3 regions of the Aeribacillus sp. FSL k6-2211 genome follow, and region 1 is predicted to be linked to each of the others. Evidence: riboswitches for the same ligand, from Rfam matches in the RefSeq annotation. Region 1 holds a riboswitch; each other region holds the start of a gene.
The links. Region 1 has a riboswitch for S-adenosylmethionine ahead of NSU19_RS05605 (bifunctional homocysteine S-methyltransferase/methylenetetrahydrofolate reductase). Riboswitches for the same ligand answer to the same signal wherever they lie in the genome.
Positions count from the first base shown of each region.

Region 1 (10,826 bases):
TTAAACGTTTCATCGATAACTTCTCGAAAAGCTTGCTGCAGCGATTTTTCATTGATATTCGCATCTGTCGTCAAAAACCCGAGCATTGTCGCCATGTTGGGATGAATCATCCCCGATCCTTTTGCTGCTCCGCCGATGGTCACCTGTTTTCCCTCGATTTCAAATTGATAGCAGGCAGTCTTTTCACACGTATCTGTTGTCAAAATAGCCTCGGCAAAGCTTTTGGCTCCTGCTGATGAACGTTCATATTCAATATTGTTGATCCCCTCTTGGACTTTTTCCATGTTTAAATATTCGCCAATCACTCCTGTTGAAGCGACAGCCACAAGATGATCTGCAATTCCAAGCTTTTCAGCTGTCCATTTCCGCATTGCGTATGCATCGCTTAAACCTTTTTCGCCTGTACAGGCATTGGCGTTGCCGCTGTTGACAATCACCGCTTGAATTTTGTTTTCCTTTGCAATGCTCTCTTTTGTCACAAAAATTGGGGCAGCTTGCACAACGTTTTGTGTGTAAACAGCTGCAGCTGTTGCTGAAACGTCACTATAAATGATGCCGATGTCTTTTTTATGAGTGTAGCGGATGTGCGCTTCATAGCCGCCTGCATAAAAGCCTTTCGGTGTTGTAATTGAACCGTTGTCTATTTTTCTTATTTTGGTTGTCACTAGAAGTCCTCCTTGATGTTATGGATATACTGGCAAAAAGTTTAGTCCTTCATTTTCTTGGAATCCTGACATAATGTTGAAATTTTGCACTGCCTGCCCTGCAGCGCCTTTCATCAAATTGTCAATGACAGATACGACTGTCAACCGACTTGTTCTTTGATCAAATGCAAGACCGATATCGCAATAATTCGAGCCGAACACTTCCTTTGTGCTTGGGAACGTTCCGTTTGTACGCACTCTCACAAATGGTGAATGTTTATAAAACGATTCATATAAATCTACTAATTTTGAAGTATTCCATTCTTCTAATAATTCAATATACATTGTCGCCATAATCCCTCTTGTCATCGGCACTAAGTGGGTGCTGAACGAAATGAAGCCGACTTTCTCGTCCCACTTATGAAGCTCCTGTTCAATTTCCGGTATATGCTGATGCTGATGTACTTTATAAATTTTGAAATTATCTTGTATTTCAACAAAGCTTGTAGCAAGCGACGCGTTCCGACCTGCACCTGAAACACCCGATTTTGCATCAACAATGATCGAGTTCTCTTTGACGATTTTTTCCCGCACAAGCGGTGCTAGGCCAAGCAAGGTTGCAGTTGGATAACATCCAGGATTCGCCAAAATTTTAGCGTTCTTAATATCCTCACGATACAGCTCTGTCAAGCCGTATACCGCTTTCTGCAAAAGCATTTCAGGCGCTGGTGCTTTTTTATACCATTTTTCATAATCATTACTGTTTTTTAACCTTAAATCGCCTGATAAGTCGATGATTTTCAATTGATCGTCAAGCAATTCCGGCGTCAGTGAAGCCGATATCCCCGACGGCGTCGCAAGAAAAACAACATCATTTTCTTCTTTTATTTGATCCGGCTCTAGCGGTTTTAGTTCATTTTCTTTTATATGGGATAAATGCGGATATTCGTCAATATAGCTCTTTTTTTCTGCTGAAGATGTATATAAATGAATGTTTTCGACATACCGATGATTGGCTAAAATTCGATAAAGTTCCACACCGCCATATCCTGTTGCCCCGATAATTCCTATATTCAACCTCAATCACCTTCAATTCATTCCGTTAAATTAGTTACCATTATAATACTGTATAAAAATAAAATCAATTGTATATTTATAATTTTTCTGTTCAAAAACAAGGATTCTTAATGTAGTAGAGAGCAGGGAATCCCTTGCAAATTATCCGGATATGCCATGCTGAAGAAAAAATGCAAATTATGTTTCGGGATAAAAGCTCCATTATGGTGAGAGATAAACAAAAGAAGCGATAAAGACGAAAATAAAAACATAATGACACTTGCAGCCAAATTGATAAAACATTTGCATAAAAAAAAGACTGGCCTTTTCCGCCAGTCTGCACAAGTTTTTATTGAATACCCAAGGCAATTTTTGCGTATCTGGACATGCGGTCCTTCGTCCAAGGTGGATTCCAAACGATGTTGACATCGACATCTTTGATTTCCGGAATTCCGTCAAGCGCAGCTTTTACTTGTTGAACAATTGTTCCAGCAAGGGGGCATCCCATTGCCGTCAATGTCATAGTTACTTTGAGGACTCCTTCATCGTTCAGTTCCAAATCATATATTAATCCTAAATTGACAATGTCAATGCCGAGTTCTGGGTCAATAACTTGTTCAAGAGCACCCATTATATTTTCCTTCAGCGCTTCATCCATTTCGATCCACTCCTCTTATATTCGTTAATTACATTATATCGAAGTTAATGTCACATTAAAAATTTTCTACCTCAAATGCCGTACAAACCATTCAACCGTTTCTAGCACCCCTTTTCGAGACACCTTATGCCCTGCATCCTTTTCCGCAATAAATGCCAAATGTTCCGGATTGTCAGCATACAACGGCTTTATCTCTTCATAAAATTGATAAGTAGGAGCGAATGGTACAACTTGATCCTTCATCCCGTGCCAAAACAAAAGGGGGCGGTTGCATAACGCTTCTTTATGTACGGATAAATCATACTCATACAATGCATCGAATTGCTGCTGAATTTCTTCTTCAGACAACGGAAAGGTATAGCCTGCTTTTTGATAGGAGTCCACAAGATATTTGAAAAATTCCTGATAATTTGGGCTGCCCATTAAACTGACAGCAGCTTTGATCCACGGATATTGAGTGAGCGCTCCAAGTGTAGCAACACCGCCCATGGAAGTTCCCGCTACCCCTATATTTTTCCCGTCAATCAATTCTTTTTCAAAAAAATAATTTTTTATTTTTTCGAGCTCTTTAACAGAACTGATAACAATATTCCAAAAATTTAAATTTAAGTCAGCCTCTGAAAGATTCTCATCCCTCTCTCCGTGAAATTTCGCATCAGGCAATACTACTCGCAAACCTTTTTCCGCCAAAAGATAGGCAATGTGCAAATTATGCTCTTTTGCGCTCGTAAATCCATGGATAAACACAACAAGCGGCAGCTCATCTTTTATAAAATCTTCTTTGCATACATGCAGTACAGGGATATTGTCCGCCATCGTATGCTCAACAATGACCTTCAATTAGGATGCTCCTTTCATTATTTTTTTGCTAAAATTAGTTTAACATATGGACAAAAAAGATGGAAAAAAGATACACTAAATAAAAACAAAAAATGAGGAGAGATTATGGCCAAAAAACATTTAATCGCATTGGATTTAGACGGCACATTGCTGAAAGATGACAAAACGATTTCTCCTTTTACAAAAAATGTTTTGCAAAAAGCACAAGAAGAAGGGCATATCATATGCATTTCAACAGGAAGGCCGTTCCGCTCGAGCAAAATGTATTACGAAGAATTAAATTTAAAAACCCCGATTGTCAATTTTAACGGGGCCTTTGTCCATCATCCGCTGGATGAATCCTGGGGATTTCATCATACAACCCTTGATGTATCTGTTGTAAAAGAAATTGTAGAAATCGCCGAACAGCATCAAGTCCATAACATTTTAGCAGAAGTGCTTGATCATGTTTATTTTCATTACCATAATGAACAATGGTTGGATATTTTCAGTATAGGAAATCCGAAAATTGAAATCGGCAACTTAAAAGCTGTTTTAAATCGCGATGTCACAAGCATGTTAATCCATTCAGATGAAGAAAATGTCAAGCGGATTCGCCATTATTTAAATGAAGTTCATGCGGAAGTTGTAGACCACAGAAGCTGGGCTCACCCGTGGCATGTTATTGAAATTATCCGAGCAGGCATTAATAAAGCAGTCGGATTGCAAAAAATCGCCGAATTTTACAATATCCCTCGAAAGCAAATTATCGCTTTTGGCGACGAAGACAATGATTTGGAAATGATCGAATATGCGGGATTAGGCGTTGCAATGGGAAACGGAATTGAGCCGCTCAAAGAGATTGCTGATGAAATTACGCTGACAAATGAAGAAGACGGAGTTGCAAAATTTTTAAAGGAATTGCTGTCCCTTTAATCTTTGCAAAAGTCCAAAAGTTCGATTATCTTTTTACACCTCACAACAATTGACAAGGATTTAGATGTTTAAAAAGGGATACCCTATAATTGACGAACTCATTTCGTCAATGATCAAAAGGGGGATTCCAACTTGGGCAAACGGAATAAATCGAAACGATTCATTGAGCAAGGAAAAGGTGCTGTCAAAAAACATGATGAAAAGTTTCCATACCGTATGACGTTTGCCGAATCAGAAGCAAGAGTCAATAACGAAGCAAGCTTCGAAGGATAATGCCCTTCCGTTCATTTTCGAATCCTTTTAAGGGCTGTTTTTATAATGAACAGATCGAATTTGAACAGACCAATCTTTGTACAGCATCTGCATCGAGAAAAAATCGAGCAGGCATAACACCATCCAGAATGCCGATTGTACGGCACATTTTGAACAAGGAATAAATATGAAATGGACGAAACGAGCTCCTCTTGTTTCGTCCATTTTTTCTTTTTTTGTCCTTCTTTTTTAAATTTTCAGTTTGCACAAATTGTATTGTTTTCTATTTGTGATCAAGATAGACTATATGTAAATGAAAAAAAGTAGGTGTGATTAATGAATATTCACATTATCGCTGATAGTGCTTGTGATCTGCCTGTCTCTTTTTTAAACGATCAAGGCGTTTCTTTCATCCCTCTTCGTGTCCACCTTGGCGAGAAGGACTATGAGGATCAATTGACAATCAAACCGAAAGAAGTTTACGACTATATGAGAGCTGGAAACGTTGCTAAAACATCACAAGCATCACCGGAAACAATCACCAATCAATTTGAAAAGCTGGCGAAAGACAATCAGCCGGCGCTGTATATTGCCTTTTCTTCCGAATTGTCCGGTACATATCAAACTGCCGTTATGGTTCAGCAGCAATTGCTTGAAAAATATCCGAATTGGAAACTGCAAATTATCGATTCGAAATGTGCTTCACTTGGGTATGGACTTGCTGTCCGCTACACCATTCAATTAGCAAAACAAGGACTTGATTTAGAACAAATGGCAAATGCAGTAAAAGAGTATTGCAGTCATATGGAGCACATTTTTACAGTTGATCGCCTGGAATATTTGGCTCGCGGCGGGAGAATCAGCAAAACATCTGCGTTTGTTGGCGGACTGCTTAATATCAAGCCGCTTTTGCATGTCGAAGAAGGAAAGCTGATCCCGCTGGAAAAAATCCGCGGGAAAAAGAAGCTTTACCGGAGAATTCTTGAGCTGATGGAAGAGCGTGGAGACGGATTGAGTGAACAGACAATCGCCATCAGCCATGGTGATGATGAAGAAGCAGCTCTCGAATTAAAACAATTAATTGAAGAAACGTTTCATCCAAAAGAAATGATCATCCATACGATCGGTGCTGTCATTGGTGCACACTCTGGCCCCGGCACCCTTGCTGTATTTTTTCTAAATAAACATATTCAAGAAGCTTCATGGAAATCATAAGTATATAACAGTATGGAAAGGAGCTTCCTGAATGTCCAAAACAAGCGATAATGATAAAAAAGCTGTAGACAACAATGCAAAACGACACGAAAAAAATCTATTGAAGGAAAAAAATCGAGAGCTTGGAAAACGGCAATACTCAAAGAAAACGGATCATTTATAATGCCCGCCTGTCGGGCTTTTTCTTTTTTTGAAATATCTCTAAAGGCGAGTCTTCCACCTCTTCTATCCGGACGTTCTGAAAGAAAAAGACGCTTTCTTATCTTACAGTATGCATCTTTTCTCTAGCTTTTGTTTTCATTTTTGTCTAATAAAACATGGGCGGGGCAATAACTTTCAATTTGATTAGGCCATTCATTTCATTAAAAAACAGAGAAATCCAAAACGTTTCCATATTCAAAAGCGGAGGTCATTTTTTTATATGTAAGAGGAAATGACAAACATGTGGGAATCTATCCTTTATTAATGTAAGATATTGTAAAATAAGTATACAAGAGGTGGCACAATGAAGAAACATGAAATTTCCGTGTATCTTACAAAAGAGATGGAGCCGGAATATGTCATTTCCCTTGTCCATGAAGCGATTAAATTTAACAGCTACATTTTATTCCAAACAAAAAAGCTCCAATTAAATGCGAAAAGCGTTTTAAGCATGCTCGGTTTTTCCGCCTTTTTAGAAGGTCATGTAGTCATCAGCGCTGAAGGAGAAGATTCGCTCGAAGCAGTAAAAAACTTACAAGACTTTCTTTCCCCTAAATGTTCTAAAGCGACATCTTTAGCTTAATTGCATTTAAGCAGATATTAATTTCCTTGCCGTTGCTTTAAGTAACGGTTTTTTCATTTAATTTGCGAGGAACCCCTAAAAGAGTTGTTCAACTGAACGACATTCACTATAATGAATGTAAATAACGTTATTGGAGGTAAAAAGTTGGCTAAGGAGAATTCATTTGACATCGTCTCAAAAGTGGATATTGCCGAAGTGAACAATTCCATTCAAATGGCGAAAAAAGAAATTGTAAACAGATATGATTTCAAAGGATCTAAAAGCGATATATCCCTAGAAAAAGATGAGCTTGTGCTAATCTCTGACGATGAATATAAGCTGAATCAACTAAAAGATGTATTAGTAAGCAAAATGATTAAACGCGGTGTCGCAACCAAGAATATTCAGTACGGGAAAATCGAAAAGGCTTCAGGAGGCACTGTCAGACAAAGAGCCAAACTTGTCAACGGAATTGACAAAGAAAACGGGAAAAAGATCAATGCGCTGATCAAAAATACCGGGCTAAAAGTAAAAAGCCAAATTCAAGACGACCAAGTCCGGGTAAGCGGCAAAAGCAAGGACGATTTGCAAAAAGTGATTGCAGCTGTGAAAAGCGCCGACTTGCCGATCGACGTACAATTTATTAATTTTCGCTAGCTTTGCCCTGTTCACAAAATTGAAATTTTATATTGATTATTTTGATAAAATTCGTTAAATTAGGATTAATCCGTTGTTTTAAAATTTCATACGGTAAAGCGTTCTTATCAAGAGAAGCGGAGGGACTGGCCCGATGAACCTTCAGCAACCGGATTACCCAAAAACTTTGGGTACCAAGGTGCTAAATCCAGCGATGCGTAAATTTGCGCTCGGAAGATAAGAAGAAGGGGAAATTGTTCAAGAAAAAGTCTTCTTCTTAGAAGGCTTTTCTTTTTTATATAGGTGTTCGCCTCCTTGCAGGCGCCTATTTCATTTGATTGGAGGACTTTTTATGGGGCTTTTACAAGATTTACAGAATCATATATTAATTGCCGACGGAGCAATGGGGACTCTACTATACTCATTCGGAATAGACAGATGCTTTGATGAGCTAAACGTTTCAAAACCGGAAGAAATAGAACGGATTCATTCAGCCTATTTAGACGCAGGCGCAACTGTTATTCAAACAAATACATACGGCGCCAATCGCATAAAGCTTGCCAGATATGGGCTGGAAGATGATATAAAGATCATCAACCAAAAAGGGGTTGAACTTGCAAAGAGGGCGTTACAAAAAGCGGAAAACAAAGGGTATGTCATCGGAACAATCGGCGGCATCCGTTCGTTTCAAAAAAGCGCCTTCACGCTATCTGACATTGCCGAAAATTTTCGTGAGCAGCTTCATGTCCTTTTATCCGAAAACGTAGATGGCATTATTTTAGAAACCTATTACGACTTGGAAGAACTGAAAACCGTTTTGCAAATAGCTAGAAAAGAAACGGATTTGCCCATTATCACAAATGTTTCTTTGCACGAACAAGGCGTCTTTCAAAATGGAACAAGATTGGCAGACGGTTTGAAAATGCTTGAAGAACTTGGTGCAGATATTGTCGGCCTCAATTGCCGTTTAGGCCCTTATCATATGCTGCAATCTCTGGAAGAAGTGCCGCTGTTTGAACATGCCTTTTTATCCGCTTTTCCAAACGGCAGCCTGCCAAGGTATGAAAACGGAAGATTAGTTTATGAATCAGATGAACACTATTTTTATGAAGCGGCTCTTCAATTCCGAAAACAAGGTGTCCGGCTTCTCGGCGGATGCTGCGGAACCGCGCCGAAACATATTCGGGCAATGGCTGAAGCGGTATCAAACCTCCCTCCTGTCACAGAGAAAGAAGTAAAAGAACGAAATGTTCCAATTCATGTTTTACCTATGAAAGAAAGTCAAGAAACTCCTCTCCCAGATATTGCAAAAAACAGACGCTCAGTGATTGTAGAATTGGACCCGCCGAAAACGCTCGGCTTGGAAAAATTTTTAACAGGAGCAAAAGCGTTGAAAAAAGCGGGGATTGATGCAATTACGCTTGCGGATAATTCCCTTGCTACACCAAGAATCAGCAATGTTGCTTGCGCAAAAATTGTGAAAAGCCGTTTCCAGCTTCGCCCGCTCGTTCATTTAACATGTCGTGACAGAAATTTAATCGGCATTCAATCCCATTTAATGGGGCTGCATACGCTTGGCCTGCACGATATTTTAGCGGTCACCGGCGACCCGTCCAAAATCGGTGATTTTCCGGGTGCAACCTCTGTCTATGATTTATCATCGTTTGATTTAATCAGTTTAATTAAGCAATTTAATGAAGGTTTGTCATACTCCGGAAAATCACTTGGTCAAAAAACAAACTTTACTGTTGCCGCCGCCTTCAACCCGAACGTAAGACATCTTGATCGCGCAGTTCAGAGACTTGAGAAAAAAATCAGCTGTGGAGCCGATTATTTTATTACGCAGCCGCTCTACTCGGAGAAGCTGATCGAAGAAGTATATGAAGCAACAAAACATCTGAATGTTCCGATATATCTCGGGATTATGCCGTTAATAAGCAGCCGCAATGCTGAATTTATTCATAACGAAGTGCCAGGCATTAAATTGTCCGATTCGATTCGCGAACAGATGCAAAAAGCAGGCAATGATAAAGAAAAGGGAAAACGAGAAGGACTTGCCATTGCAAAATCGCTTATTGACGCAGCATTTGACCTGTTTAACGGCATTTACTTAATCACTCCGTTTTTGCATTATGAGATGACAGTCGAGCTGACGGAATACATTCATGAAAAAGAAAAGGCAAAACGAGAAAGGAAGATTTCCCATGTATAACATAAAGGAACAGCTGGAGAAAAAAATTTTAATACTAGACGGAGCCATGGGAACAATGATTCAAGCTGCAGAATTATCTGCGAAAGATTTTGGCGGTGAAGAATATGAAGGATGCAACGAATATTTAAACATCACTTCCCCTGAAACGATTGTCCGTATTCATGAAGCGTACCTTGAAGCAGGCGCTGATATTATCGAGACAAATACGTTTGGCGGTACAAGCATCGTCCTCGAGGAATATAACTTGGGGCACCTTGCTTTTGAAATAAATAAAAAAGCAGCTGAGATTGCAAAGCGCGCTGCAGAAAAATATTCAACACCGGATTGGCCTCGTTTTGTGGCAGGATCAATGGGGCCAACGACTAAAACGCTCTCCGTTACAGGCGGCGTCACATTCCAACAATTGGCAGAAGCTTATCAAGTTCAAGCGGAAGGACTGTTAGAGGGGGGCGTTGATGTACTTCTGCTTGAGACAAGCCAAGATATGCTCAATGTAAAAGCGGGTTACTTAGGAATTCAACGAGCTTTTCAAAAGCTCAAGAAAGAAGTGCCGATCATTCTGTCCGGAACGATAGAACCGATGGGAACAACTCTTGCCGGTCAAGATATTGAAGCGTTTTACATTTCAGCTGAACATATGAATCCAATTGCCGTTGGCTTAAACTGTGCGACAGGCCCGGAATTCATGACCGATCACATCCGCACATTGTCTGAAATCGCCAATACCGCTGTCAGCTGTTATCCGAATGCCGGACTGCCTGATGAAGAAGGACGCTACCACGAATCACCGGAATCTTTAGCCAAAAAAATCAGAGGGTTTGCAGAAAGAGGCTGGCTTAATATGGTCGGCGGCTGCTGCGGAACAACTCCCGAACATATTCGCGCAATAAGGGAGGCAATGGAAGGCTTAAAACCGCGAAAAATCGTCAAAAAGCAAAATCAACATACGGTATCAGGCATCGAGCCCCTTCGCTATGATGAATCAATGCGCCCGCTGTTTGTCGGTGAACGCACAAACGTCATCGGTTCGCGTAAATTCAAGCGTCTCATTGCGGAAGGAAAATTTGAAGAAGCAGCGGAGATCGCCCGCGCTCAAGTGAAAAACGGCGCCCACGTCATCGATGTCTGTCTCGCAGATCCGGACCGAAACGAGCTTGAAGATATGGAAAACTTCATCCGCGAGGTTGTAAAAAAAGTAAAAGCGCCGCTTGTCATTGACTCAACCGACGCCAATGTCATCAGAAAAGCGCTCGAATACTCACAAGGGAAAGCGATCATCAACTCGATCAATTTAGAGGACGGCTTAGAACGGTTTGAAGAAGTTCTCCCGCTTGTGAAACAATTCGGTGCAGCTGTTGTCGTCGGAACAATCGATGAAGACGGAATGGCTCTGACTGCGGAGCGAAAGCTGGAGATTGCCAAGCGGTCTTATGACATTTTAGTCAATCAACACGGTATAAGTCCAAGCGACATTATTTTTGACCCACTCGTCTTCCCTGTCGGCACAGGTGATGAGCAATATATCGGATCTGCCCAAGAAACGATCGAAGGGATCCGTTTAATTAAAGAACATCTTCCCGGCTGTTTAACTATTCTCGGGATCAGCAATGTTTCTTTCGGGCTTCCGCCGGTCGG
Region 1 is NZ_CP150190.1:1,134,084-1,144,909, reverse strand. It holds gene argJ (bifunctional ornithine acetyltransferase/N-acetylglutamate synthase) at 1-665, opposite strand, end outside; gene argC (N-acetyl-gamma-glutamyl-phosphate reductase) at 684-1,721, opposite strand; gene NSU19_RS05645 (metal-sulfur cluster assembly factor) at 2,050-2,358, opposite strand; gene NSU19_RS05640 (alpha/beta fold hydrolase) at 2,425-3,174, opposite strand; gene NSU19_RS05635 (Cof-type HAD-IIB family hydrolase) at 3,304-4,113, shown strand; gene NSU19_RS05630 (hypothetical protein) at 4,246-4,386, shown strand; gene NSU19_RS05625 (DegV family protein) at 4,702-5,580, shown strand; gene NSU19_RS05620 (DUF3941 domain-containing protein) at 5,612-5,743, shown strand; gene NSU19_RS05615 (HPr family phosphocarrier protein) at 6,086-6,364, shown strand; gene NSU19_RS05610 (YajQ family cyclic di-GMP-binding protein) at 6,509-7,000, shown strand; SAM riboswitch class I at 7,102-7,223, shown strand; gene NSU19_RS05605 (bifunctional homocysteine S-methyltransferase/methylenetetrahydrofolate reductase) at 7,332-9,191, shown strand; gene metH (methionine synthase) at 9,184-10,826, shown strand, end outside.

Region 2 (10,826 bases), 120 kb from region 1:
TTAGCTCTTGCGATGGATGAGTACAACCGCTTTTATCATTATGAAAGGTATCAAAAAAATTAAGCGGCTTTAGCCCCATGGAATATAGAGCTAAAGCCGCTTAGGTATATTTTTATTATTTCTACAGTCTACTTGACAGGGGGCAGTTCAAAGCCGGTAGCCGAAAGTAAGTAATTTTTTTATATGATTGGACCGCCAAGTTCTTCAATTTCCTTCGGAACGTTCGAGAATTTTTTGAAGTTCTCTTTGAATGCTTTTGCTAATTCATACGCTTTTTGTTCATAAGCGTTTTTATCACTCCATGTTTTAATAGGCTGTAAAACTTCATCAGGCACTCCTGGAACATGAGCAGGAATCGCCAGCCCGAAAATAGGGTCTTTTACAGTTTCCACCTCATCGAGTTCGCCTTCCAATGCTGCCTGAACCATGGCTCTTGTATAAGCAAGTTTAATTCGTTTTCCTACTCCGTATTCTCCGCCGGTCCACCCTGTATTGACTAAAAATACTTTCACATCGTGTTCTTCGATTTTTCTTCCGAGCATTTCAGAGTATCTTGTAGCTGGAAGCGGAAGAAATGGTGCGCCAAAGCATGTGGAGAACGTTGTTTTAGGGGAAGTAATACCCCTTTCCGTTCCAGCAAGCTTGCTCGTATAACCGCTTAAGAAATGATACATAGCCTGTTCTTTCGTTAATTTGCTTATTGGCGGCAGAACACCGAACGCATCAGCTGTTAAAAAAATAATAGTGTTAGGGTGACCCGCAATGCTCGGTTTAGCAATATTGTCAATCGCTTCAATTGGATAAGCCGCACGGGTGTTTTCTGTTAATAAGGAGTTGTCATAATCAGGAATTCGTGTCGATTCATCAACCACAACGTTTTCCAAAACGGAACCGAATCGAATAGCGTTATAAATTTGAGGTTCTTTTTCTTCAGACAAGCCGATGCATTTTGCATAACAGCCGCCTTCAATATTAAAAATACCAGATGAAGACCAGCCGTGTTCATCATCACCAATTAATCGGCGTTTTGGATCGGCGGAAAGTGTTGTTTTGCCTGTTCCCGATAAACCGAAAAAGAGCGCGACATCGCCTTCTTGACCGACATTGGCGGAGCAGTGCATTGAAAATATATCTCTTTCTGGAAGCAGGAAGTTCATGACGGAAAAGATAGACTTTTTCATCTCGCCTGCATATTCAGTTCCGCCGATCAGGATTATTCTCTTTTCAAAAGAAATAATGATAAATGCTTCTGAGTTCGTTCCATCCACAGCTGGATCTGCTTTAAAGGAAGGAGCGGAAACAATTGTAAACGGATTTTTATGCTCCTTTAAATCGTCTTGGCTTTTCGGACGGATAAACAGTTGGCGAGCAAATAAATTTTGCCACGCCAATTCATTGACCACTTGAATTGGAAGACGATATTTTTTGTCAGCTCCGGCAAATCCGTTAAAAACATAAATTTCATCTCTATTTTTTAAATATTGTATGACTTTTAAGTACAGTTTTTCAAAAACTTCTGATGAAATTGGCTTGTTGACGGGTCCCCAATCAATTAAATGCTTGACAGAATCTTCTTCAACGATGAATTTATCTTCTGGTGACCGGCCGGTATATTTGCCTGTTGTAACCGAAACTGCACCTGTATTTGTTAAAAAACCTTCTTTCCTAGCTAAAACTTTTTCTACAAGCCGTGCGACTGGTAAATTATGATATGCATTTGGTCCGCTGATCAACGAAGCTAATTCATTTGATACATCTACAATATTCATATACATACCATCCTTTTTTTGCATATTTGAAATGGTTTTATAGAAATAGTATAACACATTCGCAAAAATAATCCATCCTATTTATCGATTTCTGAAAATAATGTTTTTACTATATATTTTGCCTTCATTTTTGGGCATCATACGAATCATGATTGATCAGCTGATACTGAAATAATGGATATCAGATGATTTGGAAAATTACAGAGAAGCTTTATTTATTGTTGACAAGTACTTTTTTGCTCCTGTATGATATACATTTGAACGGATACTCTTATCCCGAGTTGGCGGAGGGACAGGCCCTATGAAGCCCAGCAACCGGCTCGTTGAAAGAAGACAGTAGAATATGGCTTTCAAAATCCCGGTATTCTATGGACATACAACATGATGCGAAAGAATTCCATATTCATAGACGAGCAATGGTGCTAACCTGATGCAAGGTTATATCCTTGAACGATAAGAGTGAAAGGCAATGATGTTTATAACAACCTTTCCTCTGGCAGGGAAGGTTTTTTCTATGTATAAGAGAAATCTCGTTTAGCCAAGTTTTTCTTATCGTACGCAATTTTGATATGTTTACAATAGTGGCGAGGGAATGAGTTCCGTGTCAATGTCAAGGAGTGTAGCACTCCATAAACATCATTTTAAGTTTGAGGAGGATGCAGTAAATGACAAAAAAGCGCCGTCTGTTTACATCTGAATCCGTAACGGAAGGGCATCCGGACAAAATTTGCGACCAAATTTCAGATGCGATTTTAGATGCCATTTTAGAAAAAGATCCGAACGCACGTGTAGCTTGCGAAACATCTGTCACAACCGGACTTGTATTAGTCAGTGGAGAAATTACGACAAGCACGTATGTGGATATACCAAAAATTGTGCGAGAAACGGTCAAAGAGATCGGCTATACGAGAGCTAAATACGGTTTTGATGCTGAAACTTGTGCTGTTTTAACATCAATTGATGAGCAATCACCCGATATTGCTGCAGGGGTGGATAAAGCTTTAGAAGCGCGAGAAGGACAAATGACTGATGAAGAAATTGAAGCGATTGGCGCTGGAGATCAAGGGTTAATGTTCGGTTTTGCATGCAATGAAACGAAGGAATTAATGCCTCTCCCGATTTCCATTGCCCATAAGCTTTCACGCCGGCTTACAGAAGTTAGAAAAAGCGAAGAAATTCCTTATTTGCGTCCGGACGGAAAGACGCAAGTTACGGTAGAATATGATGAAAATGAACAGCCGGTTAGAATTGACACAATTGTCATATCGACTCAACACCATCCGGAGGCAACTTTAGAACAAATTAAGCAGGATATTAAAGAAAAAGTAATTGATCCGGTTGTTCCAAAAGAACTGATCGATGAAGAAACAAAATATTTCATCAACCCTACCGGACGTTTCGTTATTGGCGGACCACAAGGAGATGCAGGATTAACGGGACGAAAAATCATTGTCGATACTTACGGAGGCTATGCGCGCCATGGCGGAGGAGCTTTCTCAGGAAAAGATCCGACGAAGGTAGACCGATCTGCAGCTTATGCGGCTCGTTATGTAGCGAAAAATATTGTCGCAGCCGGACTTGCAGACAAATGCGAGGTTCAGCTGGCCTATGCAATTGGTGTAGCGAAACCTGTCTCTATTTCTGTTGATACGTTCGGTACTGGCAAAGTAAGCGAAGATGTTTTAGTTGAATTAATTCGCAATAACTTTGATTTGCGCCCAGCTGGCATTATAAAAATGCTTGACTTGCGCCGCCCGATTTACAAACAGACAGCTGCTTACGGTCATTTCGGACGCAACGATCTAGATTTGCCATGGGAACGCACAGATAAAGCGGAAGCTTTGCGCGAACAGGCTCATCAATATTTGTAAAATAAAAAAGGTGTCCAATGCGATGCATGCATTAGACACCTTTTTGCTTGTGCGCCCGGCATGGGTGTAATCTATAGGGTGAAAGTCCCGAGCTGCGAAGGCAGAAGTAGCAGTTAGCTTAACGCAAGGGTGTCCGTGGTGACGCGGAATCTGAAGGAAGCGAGCGGCAAACTTTGGGTCTCTCGGAACACGAACTTCATATGAGGCTAGGTATCACTGGGTGAGTTTGCAAGACAAAACAAAGCCCTTTCTGCCGAAGGTGATACAGAGTAAATGAAGCAGATGGATGGAAGGAAAGATTACACTCTTACCCGGGGAGGTCTGGCTGGCACGCCAAGTAACCTTGGTAACCTATCTAGTGATAGATAGCTGAACCGTCAGAAGTCAGCAGAGGTCATAGTATTAGTTGGTCTAGAACAACTAAGAAGGACCGAACAATTAAGAGAGAATAGCCCTTGGCATTCAGTGAGTCATGATGAACACAGAAAACGTAGTACCTCACTTGAGGGAGGAAGCGGTGAATCCCGTGGGAGATCTCTTGGAGGGTGGAGTGACCACTGGCATAAAGAGAACAGCTATTCACGGAAGTTATAAAGACTTGCGTCAATTATCTTAATTGAACCGCCGTATACGGAACCGTACGTACGGTGGTGTGAGAGGACGGGAGTTAATCGCTCCCTCCTACTCGATTTATGGTCCGAATGCGACAAAACAGATGGTGCCTGCTGAAGCTCCTAGAACTATTCCCGCCAGCACATCTGAAGGGTAGTGTAGGCCAAGAAAAATTCTTGATAGTGCCACACTGAATGCGAGAGGAAGCAAAATCCATGTTAAGGCTGGAAAAAAGAGCAAAAATGGTGTTGCCACTGAAAATACAGCTGTCGTATGTCCAGAAGGAAATGAATGGTCAGTTAACGGATTTTCTAACACTTTTGTTTCAAATAATGTAAGATAAGGCCGTCTGCGTGGATAAATTCTTTTCACAATGAAAACCGGAATATGACTGAAAAAAAGAGCAGCTGAACTTGCCAAGGCAACAGTTTTTACAGGTTCATTAAAAAATAACATCAGCATTAAACATGTTGCAATTGAAAAAACAGCCCCTCCTAAATGAGTAATATACCGAAAATAAACATTCAGTCCTTTTCGTTCAAAATGCGAATTAATCAGTTTGAACAACTTGCACTCAAATTGGTAAAGCTGATTCAGCAGTCTGCCCATGTTAAAGTTCCTCTTTTCAAAAAGCAAAAATTCTTATAAAAAATTTTCTCTCATATTTATGTAAACTTCAACAAATCTAATAAAAATTTTACAAAATTTTAAAAATGCATGAAGCTGCCCGGTAAAGAATGACATTTGAAAGAGAAAGTTTTAAAATGTTTTTATAAGCAATTTATATGTTGTTCATACGAGCAATATTTTTATAATATTGAGCTTTTTCGATATACTCGCGACGGATGCGCTCCATATCTTGAAGATCTTCTTCTGTTAATTCTCTAATCACTTTGGCGGGTCTTCCGAATGCTAAAGTTTTCTCAGGTATCTTTTTGCCTGGCGGGACAAGACTGCCTGCACCGACAAAAGCGCCTTTTCCGATTTCTGCTCCATCCAGAATAATCGAACCCATTCCAATTAGAGCTCCTTTCCGCACAATCGCACTATGGAGCAGAACTTGATGGCCGACGGTTACATCATCTTCAATAATTAACGGTTTATTTGGGCTCTGGTGCAGACAGCATTGGTCTTGAATATTGACCCGATTTCCAATAATAGTTGGGGCGACGTCACCGCGAATAACCGTCTGAAACCAAATGCTTGATTCATCTCCTATTTGAACATCGCCGGTGATTGTGACAAAATCAGCTATATAAGCCGAATCGCTAATTATAGGTTTTTTGTCTTTATATGGATAAATAACCATGGGAACCATCCTTTTCTTTTTTTCATATTATAACAAATTTTCCGTCATGTTCGGAAAGGAGTTAATTTATGTGGAAATGGGTAAGTTCTAGTCCTAAAGCTGTGATTGTCATCATTCATGGAGCTTTAGAACATCATGGACGTTACAAATGGCTGATAAAAAAGTGGCAAACAAACGGGTACCATGTTGTCATGGGGGATTTGCCAGGACAAGGAAATTCATCCTCCAGACGGGGACATGTCCAATCGTTTGATGAATATATTGATGAAGTTGACCGTTGGATCAGGGAGGCTCAATCTTTCCAATTGCCGCTTTTTTTGCTGGGGCATAGCATGGGCGGTTTAATAGCCATACGTACGCTGCAGAGAAATAAAATTCCGTTAAACGGGGTCATTTTATCTTCGCCATGTTTAGGAATTTTGCAAAAACCGAGTAAAGCGCTCGATCTTTTGGCAAAAGGATTAAATATTTTCGCGCCTAGGGTACGCTTTGATTCCGGTTTGACAGTTGAGATGGCAACGAGAAATAAGGAAATTCAAGACATAAACAGAAACGACTCCCTTTACGTAAGAAAAGTTTCTGTGCGCTGGTACAGAGAGCTTCTTCATGCTATTGAACTAGCATTTCAGCAGCTTCCGCAGTTTCCAGATGTCCCTCTTTTCGTCATGCAGGGAGGAGAAGACAAAATTGTTGATAAATCAGCAGTTCAAAAATGGTATAGTCAGTTGAATCTCACGAAAAAGAGCTATAAAGAATGGGAAGGACTATATCACGAAATTTTTAATGAACCGGAAAGAGAACTTGTTTTTCAAGATGCGTTGAGATTTACAGAAAGCCATTTAACATAAACACTGGAATTTTACAATGAAGAGGTGAGTTGATCTTTGAGTATACCTGAACACCCTATCAGCCTTATGTCAAGAGTTTATAGGGAAATTCTTCCGACCGTCCATTATTACTTAGATGGGTGGAAAAAAAAGGCTGAGGAAATACCGAATCCTGAATTGAGAAAGCAGGCGCTTGCAAGCATAAATACGAAGGCATTTCATTGCGAAGGAGGAAGCATTTTAGCGCTTTTGTCGAACTCTCATATAGAGGAATGCATAGAGTTTATCGTTGCTTATCAAACGATTAGCGATTACTTGGATAATTTATGCGACAGAAGCACTTCTTTTGATCCGGAAGATTTCCGCATGCTGCACCAATCAATGAAGGACGCACTGTCGATTCATGCAGAATTAAAAAATTACTACCAATTTCGTGAGGACCAAGATGACGGCGGATATTTAAAAGAGCTTGTCATGACATGCCAAAGAATGCTGAGCCAATTGGAGAACTATCCGGTTATAGCTGGCTATTTGATGGAGCTTTGCGAATATTATTGTGAACTGCAAGTACATAAGCATGTAATAGAAGAGGAAAGAGTGCCAAGGCTAGTACAGTGGTTCGAACAATATAAATCTTCCCTCCCGGATATGCGGTGGTATGAATTTTCTGCCTGCGCTGGATCGACATTGGGCATTTTTTGTTTAGTCGCCTATGCATTTCAGCCCAGCTTTAACGAAGCGATTGCCAAAAAAATTAAAGACGGTTACTTTCCATATGTGCAAGGGCTTCACATTTTATTGGATTACTTTATTGATCAAGAGGAGGATCAATTGGAGGGCGATTTAAATTTTTGCAGTTTTTATGAAAGCACATCAGAAATGATGGAACGATTAGCTCATTTTGTACATGAAGCGGACAAAAATTTAAAAGGTATTCCGAACGAAAATTTTCATAAATTAATTAACCGCGGATTGCTCGGCATTTATTTATCTGATGACAAAGTATTAGTACATAAAGATTTAGGAAAGCTGGCTAAAAAATTAATAAAAAAAGGAGGAACAACCTCCGTTTTCTTTTATGTGAATGCTAGGGCATATCGAACGTTCCGAAAATGGAATTTGATTAAATCTTCTTGATGGATAAAGCTAGCCGGGATATTATTCCCGGCTATTTTGCTTGTGCGCCCGGCATGGGTGTAATCTATAGGGTGAAAGTCCCGAGCTGCGAAGGCAGAAGTAGCAGTTAGCTTAACGCAAGGGTGTCCGTGGTGACGCGGAATCTGAAGGAAGCGAGCGGCAAACTTTGGGTCTCTCGGAACACGAACTTCATATGAGGCTAGGTATCACTGGGTGAGTTTGCAAGACAAAACAAAGCCCTTTCTGCCGAAGGTGATACAGAGTAAATGAAGCAGATGGATGGAAGGAAAGATTACACTCTTACCCGGGGAGGTCTGGCTGGCACGCCAAGTAACCTTGGTAACCTATCTAGTGATAGATAGCTGAACAGTCAGAAGTCAGCAGAGGTCATAGTATTAGTTGGTCTAGAACAACTAAGAAGGACCGAACAATTAAGAGAGAATAGCCCTTGGCATTCAGTGAGTCATGATGAACACAGAAAACGTAGTACCTCACTTGAGGGAGGAAGCGGTGAATCCCGTGGGAGATCTCTTGGAGGGTGGAGTGACCACTGGCATAAAGAGAACAGCTATTCACGGAAGTTATAAAGACTTGCGTCAATTATCTTAATTGAACCGCCGTATACGGAACCGTACGTACGGTGGTGTGAGAGGACGGGAGTTAATCGCTCCCTCCTACTCGATTTTCGATTGCTACAATAAACGGAGGGGAATTTTTTTGGTTTAAAAACCGGTATTCAAGTACATGAGCAGTATGTTGATCGATTTGTTCGGCAAATTTAAGAAGCTCATCTCTCTCACGTTTTCCTTCCGGATGGCCGTGATAAACGACCAGCACGATCATTCCACCGGGTCTTAGTATGGATAAAAGCTGCTTTACTGCTTCAATAGTTGATTCTGGTTTTGTCACAATGTTTTTTTGGCCACCGGGCAAATAACCGAGATTAAACATCGCACCGGCGATATGATTGTGATGTTTTTTCGGAATCGTATTGAAAATGTCATCATGGCTGGAATGAAACAAAGTAACACGGTCGATTAAACCGGATTCCTTCAACCGTTTTTTTGTCTCTTCAAGCGCTTGTTTTTGAATATCATATCCAAACACATGACCTTGTTCGCCAACGAGTTGTGCTAAAAAGACGGTATCATGACCGTTCCCGACTGTTGCATCAATAACGATATCGCCGTTTTGGACAGCGGAAGCCATCAATTTTTTTGCAAATGGAAGAATGCGAATGAGGTTCATTTTGACATCACTCGATCTTTTGTATAATACTTCCCTTGGTAGCTGTTTCGTTTTTCGAGTTCGGCATCAATGGCATTCAGCACTTCCCATTTGTTAACGCTCCACATCGGCCCTATCATTAAATCGATCGGACCGTCGCCTGTAATGCGATGAACGATCATTTCGGGAGGCAGTACCTCTAGCTGATCGCAAACTAATTGTACATATTCATCAAAGGATAAAAAGCGCACCATCCCTTTTTCATATTGCTTAACCATCGGTGTACCTTTTAACAAATGGAGCAGATGAATTTTAATTCCTTGAACATCCAGCTTAGCAACTTCTTTTGCAGTTTTCATCATCATATCGTACGTTTCAAGCGGAAGACCGTTTATGATGTGTGTGCAAACTCGGATTCCGTGCTTTCTGAGCTTGTTAACTCCTTCCACATAACATTCATAATCGTGCGCACGGTTAATTAAATCAGCGGTCCGCTGGTGAACGGTTTGCAATCCTAATTCAACCCAAAGATATGTCCTCTCATTTAATTCCGCCAAATAATCAACAACATCGTCAGGCAAACAGTCAGGCCTTGTAGCAATGGACAAACCGACAACTCCTTCGAGACCTAATACCGTTTCATATTTCTCACGAAGAACTTCCACGGGTGCATGAGTGTTTGTAAATGCCTGAAAGTAAGCAATATACTTTCCGTTTTTCCATTTCTCATGCATTTTGCTTCTAATGTCGTGAAATTGCGTAACAAGATCATCAGCTCTGTTTCCGGCAAAATCGCCCGACCCTGCGGCACTGCAAAACGTACACCCGCCATGTGCTACCGTACCGTCGCGGTTTGGACAGTCAAATCCTCCGTCTAAAGCAACTTTAAACACTTTATCTCCAAATGTATTTCGTAAATGGTAATTCCATGTATGATACCGTTTGTTGTCATTCGTATACGGAAATGGATTGTGGTTCGCCAATTCCTACTCCTCCTGTTTCGATATACTATCAAGACATTTTACCATGATTGCCAAACCAATCTCAAATAAGAATTTACCAGCTTTTTTCATGATGGAGCTTGCAGAAATAGCGAAAAATACAGTTGATGAAGAAATTCTTCATCAAGGAGGGGATTTGTTTGGCTACTAGACAATCCGTGGAAGAGTGCATTCAACATTGCCAGCAAGCATTGGAATATGCAAATGAGCAATATATTGAAGGGCTGAAACAGGAGCATTACAATGATGAAGAATATACAAATGCACAGCAAAAGCTTCAAGATGCGCTTGCAGAAGTGGAAAAACTCAGTTTAAGCGCAAATGACCAGCAGCGGGAGCAGCTTCACCGCATGCGCCTTCAACTGCAGCACCTTCAAAATGAGATGATTTTGCTCGATCATTAAAATTCCAGGGCAAAGCCTGATTGTAGGCTTGCCCTTTAATTGCAATTATGATTTTTCATTTATTCTTTAGCCGATTTGATCTTATATATAAATTTGCATAAGGAAAGAATGGTTTTTGGAATAAAAACGAAAATATAGAATAAAAATATCTTTCAACAGATTGCGCTATTACCGATATAAAAGCTCGGCTCAATGCGAATGAACGATTACATTTTAAAACAAAATCGGGATCAGTTTGTTGAAATCAGCCAAACTTCTAGCAAAAGCTGTTATACGACTATGTACATCATAATTTTTCCCTAAGATCAAGAGCCCCGAACGAGTGAAATCATTCAGTGTTTTTTATATGCGGAATCAGAAATGTTGATTGCATCTTTTCTGTATTATGTGTACTATATAATGTAGTACACATAATACAAAAGAGTCCTTTTTGTAAGAAAGAAGGGTATTTGATGTTTGAAATTGACCCGAGAAGTGCCACTCCGATATATGAGCAGATCATAAAAAAAATGAAAGAACTATGTATCAAAGGTGTGTTAAAGCCTGGCGATAAACTGCCCTCTGTAAGAGAGATGTCTTCCATGATTATCGCTAATCCTAACACGGTTTCAAAGGCTTATAAAGAGCTGGAAAGAGAAGGCTTGATTGAAACGCTGAGAGGACGGGGGA
Region 2 is NZ_CP150190.1:1,013,992-1,024,817, forward strand. It holds gene pckA (phosphoenolpyruvate carboxykinase (ATP)) at 180-1,769, opposite strand; SAM riboswitch class I at 2,038-2,229, shown strand; gene metK (methionine adenosyltransferase) at 2,435-3,640, shown strand; gene NSU19_RS05090 (phosphatase PAP2 family protein) at 4,331-4,861, opposite strand; gene NSU19_RS05095 (gamma carbonic anhydrase family protein) at 5,034-5,561, opposite strand; gene NSU19_RS05100 (alpha/beta hydrolase) at 5,630-6,409, shown strand; gene NSU19_RS05105 (tetraprenyl-beta-curcumene synthase family protein) at 6,446-7,525, shown strand; gene NSU19_RS05110 (class I SAM-dependent methyltransferase) at 8,186-8,773, opposite strand; gene NSU19_RS05115 (TIGR01212 family radical SAM protein) at 8,770-9,735, opposite strand; gene NSU19_RS05120 (hypothetical protein) at 9,779-9,904, shown strand; gene NSU19_RS05125 (YtzC family protein) at 9,894-10,157, shown strand; gene NSU19_RS05130 (GntR family transcriptional regulator) at 10,610-10,826, shown strand, end outside.
Region 2: another riboswitch for S-adenosylmethionine. It lies ahead of metK (methionine adenosyltransferase); the one in region 1 lies ahead of NSU19_RS05605 (bifunctional homocysteine S-methyltransferase/methylenetetrahydrofolate reductase).

Region 3 (10,826 bases), 1.8 Mb from region 1:
AAGGAGGATTAACCGCTAGAATTTCTGATCATAAAGATGTCAAAAAATTGATGCTGATGAAGGCGGCAAAGAAATCGAAAATGCCGCTAGCATTTGAAACAATTGTCGGCTTCGGGACGAAAAAAAATCAAGTATATAATATCCCGCCGAAAAAAATGGGGTATTTATACGCATACGTTCCCGCTGTCAACGAAAAAGGAAAAGTCACTTACGGAGAAGTGTATTTAATGTTAAGGGGAAGCAAGAAGCAAATTGTTGTCAAAAATGTTACGCAACAAGGCATTGGAGCATGGATTCCTGTGCAGGATCGGGCATCCTTCCACTTTCTTATTACCAATCAGCCTAGATAATAGAAAAGGGCGGGCGAAAGGCAAATATATTGCCGAAAGAAGCCCAAGCCCTTTTATTATATGCGCGCTTTTCTTTTTGTAAAATCTAAGTCTCGGTAATAACTATTTTTCACTAAAAGATTCGGTCCAAGACACGCTACGTTTGGACAATGGCAATTCAGCTGTTGGGCAATCGGGGATTGCATCCATTTTTCATAGGCTGATAAAAGAGTATCTTTTTTGATGTTTCCAAGCGGCGGTACATCGCCGAAATCTGTCACAATAATGTCCCCTGTAAAAATATTGACATTGAGACGGGATCTGCCGTCAGGGTCATTTCGAACAGTCACGTTTTTGCTTTCTCTCAATCGCTTCAGCAATGCTAAATCTTCCTCATTGTCGCTGCAAGCGTAAAACGGGAGTGTTCCAAACAGCATCCACACTGATTCGTCGCGGATATCCAAGAGCTTATGAATTGCTTCGCGTATCTCATCCAAGCTGAGCGTTTCAAGATTGCTAGCGAAATCACTTGGATACATTGGATGCACCTCATGGCGTTGACATTTCATTTCGTCTACAATTTGTCTATGGATTTTTTCAAGATGAGGAACCGTCCGTTTATTCAGCATCGTCTCCGCTGAAACAATTACTCCCGCTTCAGCCAGAGCTCTAGAGTTTTCAATGATTCGTTCAAAATATTTTGCACGTTCTTTATATGGAGGCTTCTTTTTCATCATTGCAAATCCGGCTTCAACAAAATCATCGACCGTTCCCCAGTTATGGGAAATATGCAAAACATCTAAATACGGGATAATTTTTTCATAGCGTTTCAAGTCCAATGTTAAATTGGAATTGATTTGGGTTCGTATCCCGCGTTCATGTGCGTATTTTAAAATGGGAACGACATAATTTTCCACAGATTTTATCGAAAGCATCGGCTCCCCGCCGGTAATCGAAAGGGATCGCAATGTCGGCACTTCGTCTAGCCTTTTTAAAAGTAAATCGAGCGGCAGCCCTTCCGGATCTTTCGGAGATAAAGTGTATCCTACAGCGCAATGCTCACATCGCATATTGCAGATTGTGGTGGTGGTAAATTCTATATTTGATAATGTTAATTCACCGTATTCCTTCATATCTAAATAAGCTTCCCAAGGGTCATAGGAAGGAGTAATCTTTTTGAGGGTTGTATAAGTTTCCATAAAAATCATTTCTCCTTTAATTAACGTTCTCAAGACATAACGTTCCTTATGACGATATTGCCCTGTTACCTCTACACCGTTTTTTGAATTAATGCTTCCAGCAATGCGGAATACCCTTGAAGCATCAACCGCCCTAGAGTCGCCCCCTAGCTCTTTTAATTGTTCTAAGAAGTGATTTTGTACCGCTTGCCATAACGGTGAAGCTTTGTAAGGAACAGGCTCTTTAAGCCAAATTAAAACCATTTCTTGACCGCTAAAAATGATTATATTCGGCTCTGGAATCGATTGGCCAAAATAATCGTATTCTAATTTGCCGATGATCCAGTTCGAATTATAATTAAACAAATAAAAATCTAAATCAACATATAACGACTTTAATTGCCTTATATTCGTAATTTGTCGGCTAGGCTTATAAAATTGTATTCTAGCTAAAATAAACATCCTCTTCGAGCCATTCGGTTAGTTTTTCAGCCAATTCCTGTGGTTTGTAATGATATTGGATGAATTTACCTTCTTTTTTCTTTGCAACAGTAATCCATCAATCAGAGTTATGATGATGAAACCATGCATGGTATCTAGCGTTATCTAGCCTTTTTGCATTTTCCATAAATATTTTCTGGTGTGCGTAAAATGTTTGTGGGAGAAATTCTTAGAATTCCCGATGAGGGGGGTAGGAACGTAGGTTCGTAATCCCCTCATCGGGGTCACCAAGCGAAAGCGCGGTAGGATCCCAAGCAGGAACATGAAAAAAGGACTCTCTCCCTGATAAGATGATTATTGACCACACTATCAAACAGGAGGAGAGAGTCCCATGAATATTCAACAACATCTTACCACAAATTCGTTGACATGGAAAGAGATCGAACTTGATTTGTTTCGGCCCTGCAAAACGCCTTCGCCGAGCTGTTTACGGCTTTGTTGGAGGACATCGACCGACAATTGGCGGAAACCCGGGACAAGCGCCGGTACCACTTGAAAGACAAACGACGCTCCACGATTCAAACCCTGTTTGGCGAAGTCACCTTTGAGCGAAACTACTATTTAGACCGAGAACAAAACCGTTACACGTTTTTGCTTGACTCCCTTCTAGCGTTTGATGGATCGCAGTCAATCAGTCCTTGTCTAGAAGAAACGGCGGTGGGATTGGTTGTGGAGTGCTCTTCTTATCGCAAAGCGGCTTGTACGCTTGCCCAGATGGTCGGGTATCCGGTGATAAGCCATGAGGCGATCCGCCAGTTGGTGCTCGAAGCCGAAGCTCCGCTGCACTGCCCGGTTGACCAGCAATATGGACGGATGCTGTTTGTGGGAGGCCGATGGACTGTTTGTCTCTCGCCAAGGGAAGAGAAAACGGGCCAAGGAAGACAAATCCTGATCGTTCACGAAGGGTGGAAGCGCAACGGCTTACGGATCGAATTCGTGAATCAGCGCCATTACGTCCATGAGGGCAAGAGGGAGGGCTGTCAAGAAAAACTCGACAGCCTAAAATTAAATCCAGATTTTAATTAACAAATTTAATTGTTTCCACCTTTAAAATTCCCTTTGCTCTTCCACCTTTAGCATTTCCTTTTCTATAACGTCTACCAATTTTTTAGTACTATACATATATAGCACTAACTCTTTATCCCCATCTTCAATGTGGATTTCAGCTTGAACCCTTATTTTTGATGGCTTTCCTTTATAGATAACATCGAAAGTTCCAAACTCTTTGATCTCATTGTCTTCATTCATTTTATCTATTTCAGATAGAATCATGTTGATTTCTTCTTGAGTCAAGCCTGAATCTAAAATTGAGTTTGATAAATGGTTTAAAAAGGGTTCTATCTCTTCAAGATCAAAATTCATTCCTGCAGCATAACGTGCTTCTTTGTATTTAGTAACTTTATTCCAAAAATTAATCATAAAAATAGGTTCCTCCTATCAAATGTTTAATTTTCAGGTTTAATTCTAGAATATAAAACATCATGTTCTTTAATTGATCGATCCTCGTTTTTAATTAAATCATCCGTTCCAGTAAATAACATATAACATCCTTTCCTTACATACGATTCACTTATTCCTAGCAATTTAGCTAATTTGTAATTCGAGAAATCAGGATTCAACTCAATTGCTTGTCTAAGTTTTTCTAAGTTCTTATCCGTTTTATTGCGCTGTTCTTTTAAATACTCCTCACGGCTTTTTACGCCCATTTCCCGGCGTTTTTGTTTCCTTCTCCGCTTTTCATTCGCATCTATAATCGTGCTTAAATGGCGTTGTTCGTCCTCTGTTATATCTAACCATTCAATTAATTTTTTATTGCTGATATTATATCCAGCGCCAGGATACCCTTTTTCTCTGGCTATTCGGTTTGCTTCTTCGTTATTCCGTGCATAATAGGCCTTTTCAGCGCTTCTGGTGGATCTTCTTAAAGGCTCATTAAACTGTAAATTAAACGTTAGCGTTTGTTTTAAGGCTTCTTCTGGATCATTCAAAAAGCAACATAACCAATAACGGTACAAGAAACAAATTGTCTCACGATAACCAGTAACGTTATAATTGCGTAATTCAACCAGTTTTTCTAAGTCTAGTAATCTAGCATGATGCGATCGGAAGACGTTAAAAAGATGTTGTACCTTCTTTTTTCGTCCTCTTTTTTTAGGCTTTCCTGTTTTGGCTCAACCTCAAGTTCCGGTAAATACCTCAAATTGTAAACTGCACCATTAAATAATTGTAGCATGCCATCAGAAAAATGTAAGCGAATTTGAATCGAATATGATGTAAAAAAGTGTTGACAGAGGGGAAGGATAGTGGCATAATCCAAGTAAACGAATAAGAATTATAAAGTTAATAATAAAACTCTTATCAAGAGCAGGTGGAGGGATGAGCCCAATGAAGCCCGGCAACCGACTCATATGATGAGCACGGTGCTAATTCTCCCAACAGAGATGTTGAAAGATAAGAAGTTGTTTTGACAAAAAACCTCTTCTTATTGAAGAGGTTTTATTTATATAAAAAAATCTGAATGAAGAGGATTGAAAAAATGGGTCACGTAACAGCAGTATACCAAATCATTGCGAAACGAGAAGATTTAGAAAAAAAAGCAGAAGACATTGCTCTTGGATTAACGGTAGGTTCGTGGACTGACCTTCCTCTTTTAGTGCAAGAGCAGTTAAAAAAGCATAAAGGACAAGTGGTTGAGATAAAAGAAACAGGCGAGGATCCATCCTCCGGCAAAACGATTGCACAGCTTCACATTCGCTTTCCGGGAGAAAACTTTTCTAAAGACATTCCTGCCATCTTAACGACAACTTTTGGAAAATTATCACTAGATGGAGAAATAAAATTACTAGATTTGCAGTTTGACGATGAGATCTTTCGGTATTTTCCAGGTCCTCGATTTGGAATTCAGGGGTTACGAGAAAAACTTGGCGTTTACGACAGACCGTTAGTGATGAGCATCTTTAAAGGTGTAATTGGACGTGATATGGATTACCTTCTTGCCCAATTGCGGGAGCAGGCTCTCGGGGGCGTCGACTTAGTAAAGGATGATGAAATACTTTTTGAAAATTCGCTCACATCATTTGAAACAAGAATAAAGGAAGGCAAAAAAGTTCTTGATAACGTGTATCAAGAAAAGGGACACCGAACTTTGTATGCGGTCAATTTGACGGGAAAAACATTTGAATTGAAAGATAAGGCAAGAAAAGCAAAAGAATTAGGTGCCGATATTTTGCTATTTAATGTTTTTACATATGGACTCGATGTGCTGCAAGCATTAAGGGAAGATGATGAAATCGCCCTCCCAATTATGGCTCATCCGGCGTTTAGCGGATCGTTTACTTCATCCGAAAAATATGGGCTCTCTCATTCCTTATTGCTTGGAAAATTGATAAGAATTGCTGGAGCAGATTTTTCGTTGTTCCCTTCACCATATGGCAGCGTTGCATTGGAGCGTGACAAAGTTTTAAAAGTGAAAGAAGAATTGGTGAAGGAATCAGTTTTAAAACCAGTTTTTCCTGTTCCATCTGCTGGCATTCACCCGGGTCTTGTTCCCATTTTAATTCATGATTTTGGAAAAGATTGTGTCATTAATGCAGGAGGCGGTGTTCACGGTCACCCGCAAGGTGCTCAGGGTGGAGGAAAAGCTTTCCGTCAGGCAGTTGACGCTGTTTCCCGGGGTGTTCCCCTTAATGAAGCAGCTGAAGACATAGAATTACAAGAAGCAATTCGGCTCTGGGGATGGAAGGAGGCACCGTCCAATTGAAGCCAGTAATATTTTGTGATTTTGATGGAACGGTGACAAAAAAAGATAACATCGTTAGCATCATGAAGCGTTTCGCTCCAAAAGAGTGGGAGCAATTGAAGGATGGCGTCCTTTCCCAGTCGATTAGTATTCAGGAAGGAGTCGGCAAGATGTTTGCACTTCTTCCATCTTCTTTAAAGGGTGACATCATTCACTATATTTTAGAAACTGCAGAAATAAGGGAAGGATTTCGCGACTTTGTTCATTATGCGAAAAACATGAACATTCCTTTATACATTGTCAGCGGCGGAATCGATTTTTTTATTAAACCGCTGTTGCAGCCTTTTGATTCTATTACCGCACTGTTTTGCAATAAAGCGGATTTTAGCGGAGAAACGATCACCATTCATTGGCCTTATACGTGTGATGAAAAGTGTCCCAACCAAAATTGTGGGTGCTGCAAACCGACAATTATTCGGCAAATTGCAAATGCTGACACTCATTCCATCATCATCGGGGATTCCGTCACAGATTTAGAAGCCGCGAAGATTGCAGATACAGTTATTGCACGTGATTATTTATCAAAAAAATGTCAAGAATTTTCTATTCCTTATCAATCTTTCGAAACCTTTTACGACTGTATTGACATTTTAGAGAAGACAATAAACAAAACAAATTTCATAGAAGAAAAAGGTGGCGCAAAATGAGTGTCGTTTTAACTCGTGTTCATGAGCTTGCGGAGATTAAAGAGGAGCTTGCTGCGAGGGATTGGTTTATGGGGACAAGCGGCAATTTAGCCATAAAAGTTCAAGATTCCCCGCTTCAGTTTCTTGTGACCGCAAGCGGCAAAGATAAACGAAAAAAAACGAAGGAAGATTTTTTGCTTGTTGATGGAGAAGGAAATCCTGTAGGCGCAACACAGCTGAAGCCTTCGGCAGAAACGCTGTTGCATTGCGAAATATATAAAAGAAGCAAAGCCGGCTGCAGCCTGCATGTACATACGGTTGCAAATAATGTCATCTCTGAACTTTATGGTGACGCTGGGAAAATTGTATTTCAAGGACAAGAACTGATAAAAGCGTTTGACCGCTGGGAGGAAGATGCAGAATTACAGATTCCGATTATTTATAATTATGCCCATATTCCTACATTAGCAAGCACTTTGGGCGATTTCGTGGAGGAGGATAAAGGGGCAGTTCTTATTCGCAACCACGGAATTACTGTATGGGGAAAAGATGGCTTTGAAGCAAAGAAAATTTTAGAAGCTTGTGAATTTTTATTTCAGTATCAGCTTGCTCTTATTCAAGCAAAAGCCGGTCTCCTTGCGAGTACAGGAGCTTTAAATAATTAAACATTTTAAGGAGGTATTTTACATGACAACGATTAAAATTCAAGGAACAAACGAAGTTATCAGCAATCAAGAGGAAGTGATTTCATTTTTAAATCAACAAGGTGTTATTTACGAGCAATGGGATATTGCCAAATTACCAGAGCATTTAAAAGAGAAATATCTTTTAAATGATGAGGAAAAACAAACGATTTTACAATCTTTTGAAAATGAAATTAAAGATATTTCAGCAAGACGCGGCTACAAAGCTTGGGATGTCATTTCTTTAGCAGATCATACGCCAAACCTTGAAGAGCTGCTGAAAAATTTTCAGCGTGAACATCATCATACAGATGATGAAGTGCGCTTTATTGTAAGCGGCCATGGAATTTTTGTTATTCAAGGACAGGACGGAAAATTTTTTGAAGTGCATCTTAATCCGGGAGACCTTATTTCTGTTCCAGAGGGCAGACGCCACTATTTCACATTAGCTGATGACCGAAAAGTTGTTGCGATCCGCATCTTTGTGACAGAAGAAGGCTGGGTGCCAGTTTACGAAAAAGAAGAAGTAAATTAAGTTTACAAAAAATTTATGAAAAAGCGGCTTTAAACATTCACAGCTGCAAGCTTAACATCATCTTTTTCATATAACTGGCTGCTCTTCGGATACACAATTCATCCAGCTCAGTGAACAATGTTCCTGAATGCAAAGAAACTATGAAAATACCACAGCGGCTGCTGACCCGGTTTTAATAGGTTTACACATTTTTGCGAAGAAGCTTGCAGCTAAAAGAGCACCACAAAAATAGGCTTGTCTTATGTTACAAGAGGATATAGTTTCACTTGAAAACCAAGTAAACACAGATAATTTATCAAGTATTATGGCGGGATGGGGAAAATCAAGAATAAATGATGCAGATTTATATTTTTAGGAAGGGGCTGTCTTCAAAAGTCAAAATCCACTGAAAACGAAACATCATAAGCATTGATATATCAACGTTTCTAAAACATTAAAGGGGCGTCTATAAGCCGGAAAATCGACTTATTAGACAGCCCCCTCTATTTAATGGATGCGGCGGCTGCTTTGGATCTAGAAATCCGAATCCATTTGGAGCATTTGCCGAAATCAGCTTTTACAAGCAGGTGACGAAGTGGTCTTGTAATAATGTCGTCCCCATATTGTGAATGGATATTATGAAAGACTCTTTTTTCACTTTATGACAAACAAAGATAGAGGAGGGAATTTTTTTGAAGGATTTTACAACATATTTTACGATGACTGAGCAAGATGTCATCGAATATGTACAGAAAAAACTCGATATTTTTGAACAAAACGCAGAATTGGAATGTCGAGAGATTGGCGATGGCAACTTAAATTATGTATTTCGTGTCGTTGATCAAAATAGCGGCCAGTCTGTCATTATTAAACAAGCTGGTCCGGTTGCGCGTATTTCAGACGCCTTTAAAGTTTCGCCAGATCGCAATCGGATTGAAAGCGAAGCATTGAAGCTGCAAGGGGAATTAGCGCCTGGATTTGTACCTAAGGTTTATTCGTATGATCCGATTATGAATTGTTGTGTGATGGATGATCTATCTGACCATGAAATTATGAGGACAGCTCTTTTAAAACATAAAAAATTTCCTTTGTTTGCCGACCATATTACAACGTTTCTTGTCAACACCTTATTGCTTACTTCAGATGCCGTTATCGATCATAAAGAGAAGAAAGCATTGGTGCAAAAATTTACAAACCCAGAATTATGTGAAATAACAGAAGATCTCGTGTATACAGAACCTTTTTACGATTGTGAGCAAAATGATGTATTTCCAGAAACGAGAGAATTCATCCGTGAAGAAATTTGGAATGATTCAAAGCTTGCATTGGAAACAGCTAAACTGAAGTTTGATTTTATGACAAAAGCACAGTCCCTCCTCCACGGCGACCTTCATACCGGTTCCATTTTTATAAAGGAAGATTCAACAAAAATAATCGATCCTGAGTTTGCTTTTTATGGACCTGCTGGGTTCGATATTGGGAATGTGATTGCAAACCTTATTTTCGCCTATGTAAATGCAAGCTTTACAATTGAAGATCAAGAAACAAAGGAAGACTACTTGCAATATATTCAACAAACAATCTCAGACGTAATAGAGCTGTTTACAAAAAAATTTTTACATGCTTGGGATGAGAATATAAAAGAAAGAACTGCAAGTGCACCTAGTTTTAAAGAATGGTATTTAAATTCCATCCTTGAGGATGCCTCAGCCGCTGCCGGACTTGAATTATGCAGAAGAATTATTGGGATCGCCCATGTAAAAGACATCACGTCAATTGAAAATAAAGAATCCCGAGCTTTGGCTGAAAAAATTTGTTTAACAGCTGGTAAAACCTTTATTCTTGAACGTGCAAACATTCGTACAGGCGACGACTTTGTGAATGTTTTATTACAAAGTGTCCGCAAATTTATTGAAGGGGAAAAGTTTTATGACAGCAGTAAAAGCCATTCAATCCGTACAACTGGATGATGAAAACAATACGGTGATCATACTCGACCAAACGCTATTGCCGAATGAGAAAGTATTTCTGCATCTTTCTACTCCAGAAGAAATATGGGAGGCCATTTACCATCTGAAGGTTAGAGGAGCACCTGCGATCGGAATTGCTGCTGCATTCGGTGTTTATTTAGGCACGAAGCAATCAAAAGCGTCGACTTATGAACAGCTTTTGGATGATTTTCAAAAAATCAAACAGTATTTGGCTTCATCGCGGCCGACTGCAGTGAATTTATTTTGGGCTTTAGATCGCATGGAGGATAGACTCAAAGTAGAAAAAGACAAAAGCATCGAGGAAATTAAAAACGCACTGAAGGAAGAAGCAGAACATATCCGTAATGAGGATGAGCAAGTCTGTTATTCGATCGGGGAGCATGCCCTGTCATTATTAAAACCCGGCTGGGGTCTTCTGACCCATTGCAATGCAGGAACAATTGCGACGGCGAGGTATGGGACTGCGTTAGCTCCCATCTACTTAGGCCAAGAAAGAGGCTACCATTTCAAAGTTTTTGCAGATGAAACAAGACCGCTTCTTCAAGGTGCACGTCTAACTGCATGGGAATTGCAGGAAGCTGGTGTGGATGTAACGTTAATTTGTGACAACATGGCATCCATTGTGATGAAGGAGGGAAAAGTACAAGCGGTTTTAGTCGGGTGTGATCGAGTTGCCGCAAACGGAGATACTGCCAATAAAATTGGAACTTCCGGAGTGGCAATCTTAGCAAAATATTATGGAATCCCGTTTTATGTTTGTGCTCCGCTTTCAACAATCGATTTAGATTGTCCGACAGGGGAACATATACCGATCGAAGTGAGAAAAGCAGAGGAGATCACGACAAAATGGTATGAAAAACCGATGGCGCCGGAAAATGTGCAAACATATAATCCGGCATTCGACGTGACCGATCATGAACTCATTACGGCAATTATTACAGAAAAAGGGATTGCCTATCCACCCTTTACAAAAAGTTTAAAACACATGAAAAGCGTTTAATTGCCTTTTCATACAAAAACCCCTTAAAAGGGAATGCTTTCACATTCTTTTAAGGGGTGTAAAATTTTATTCGAAATATAATTCCGGACGTCTGTCTTGAAAAATAGGAATGGTTTTTCTTACACGGTCAATTTCTTGAAGATCCAGTTGGGCGTAAAAAATTCCTGCATCTGTTTGATCATGAACAAGAAGCTCGCCCCAAGGG
Region 3 is NZ_CP150190.1:3,435,909-3,446,734, reverse strand. It holds gene NSU19_RS16690 (YfkD family protein) at 1-350, shown strand, start outside; gene yfkAB (radical SAM/CxCxxxxC motif protein YfkAB) at 407-1,528, opposite strand; gene NSU19_RS16680 (UPF0236 family protein) at 2,444-3,034, shown strand; gene NSU19_RS16675 (hypothetical protein) at 3,056-3,427, opposite strand; gene NSU19_RS16670 (hypothetical protein) at 3,454-3,996, opposite strand; SAM riboswitch class I at 4,361-4,466, shown strand; gene NSU19_RS16665 (2,3-diketo-5-methylthiopentyl-1-phosphate enolase) at 4,545-5,768, shown strand; gene NSU19_RS16660 (2-hydroxy-3-keto-5-methylthiopentenyl-1-phosphate phosphatase) at 5,744-6,454, shown strand; gene NSU19_RS16655 (methylthioribulose 1-phosphate dehydratase) at 6,451-7,098, shown strand; gene NSU19_RS16650 (cupin domain-containing protein) at 7,121-7,651, shown strand; gene mtnK (S-methyl-5-thioribose kinase) at 8,323-9,600, shown strand; gene mtnA (S-methyl-5-thioribose-1-phosphate isomerase) at 9,560-10,621, shown strand; gene NSU19_RS16635 (carbon-nitrogen family hydrolase) at 10,688-10,826, opposite strand, start outside.
Region 3: another riboswitch for S-adenosylmethionine. It lies ahead of NSU19_RS16665 (2,3-diketo-5-methylthiopentyl-1-phosphate enolase); the one in region 1 lies ahead of NSU19_RS05605 (bifunctional homocysteine S-methyltransferase/methylenetetrahydrofolate reductase).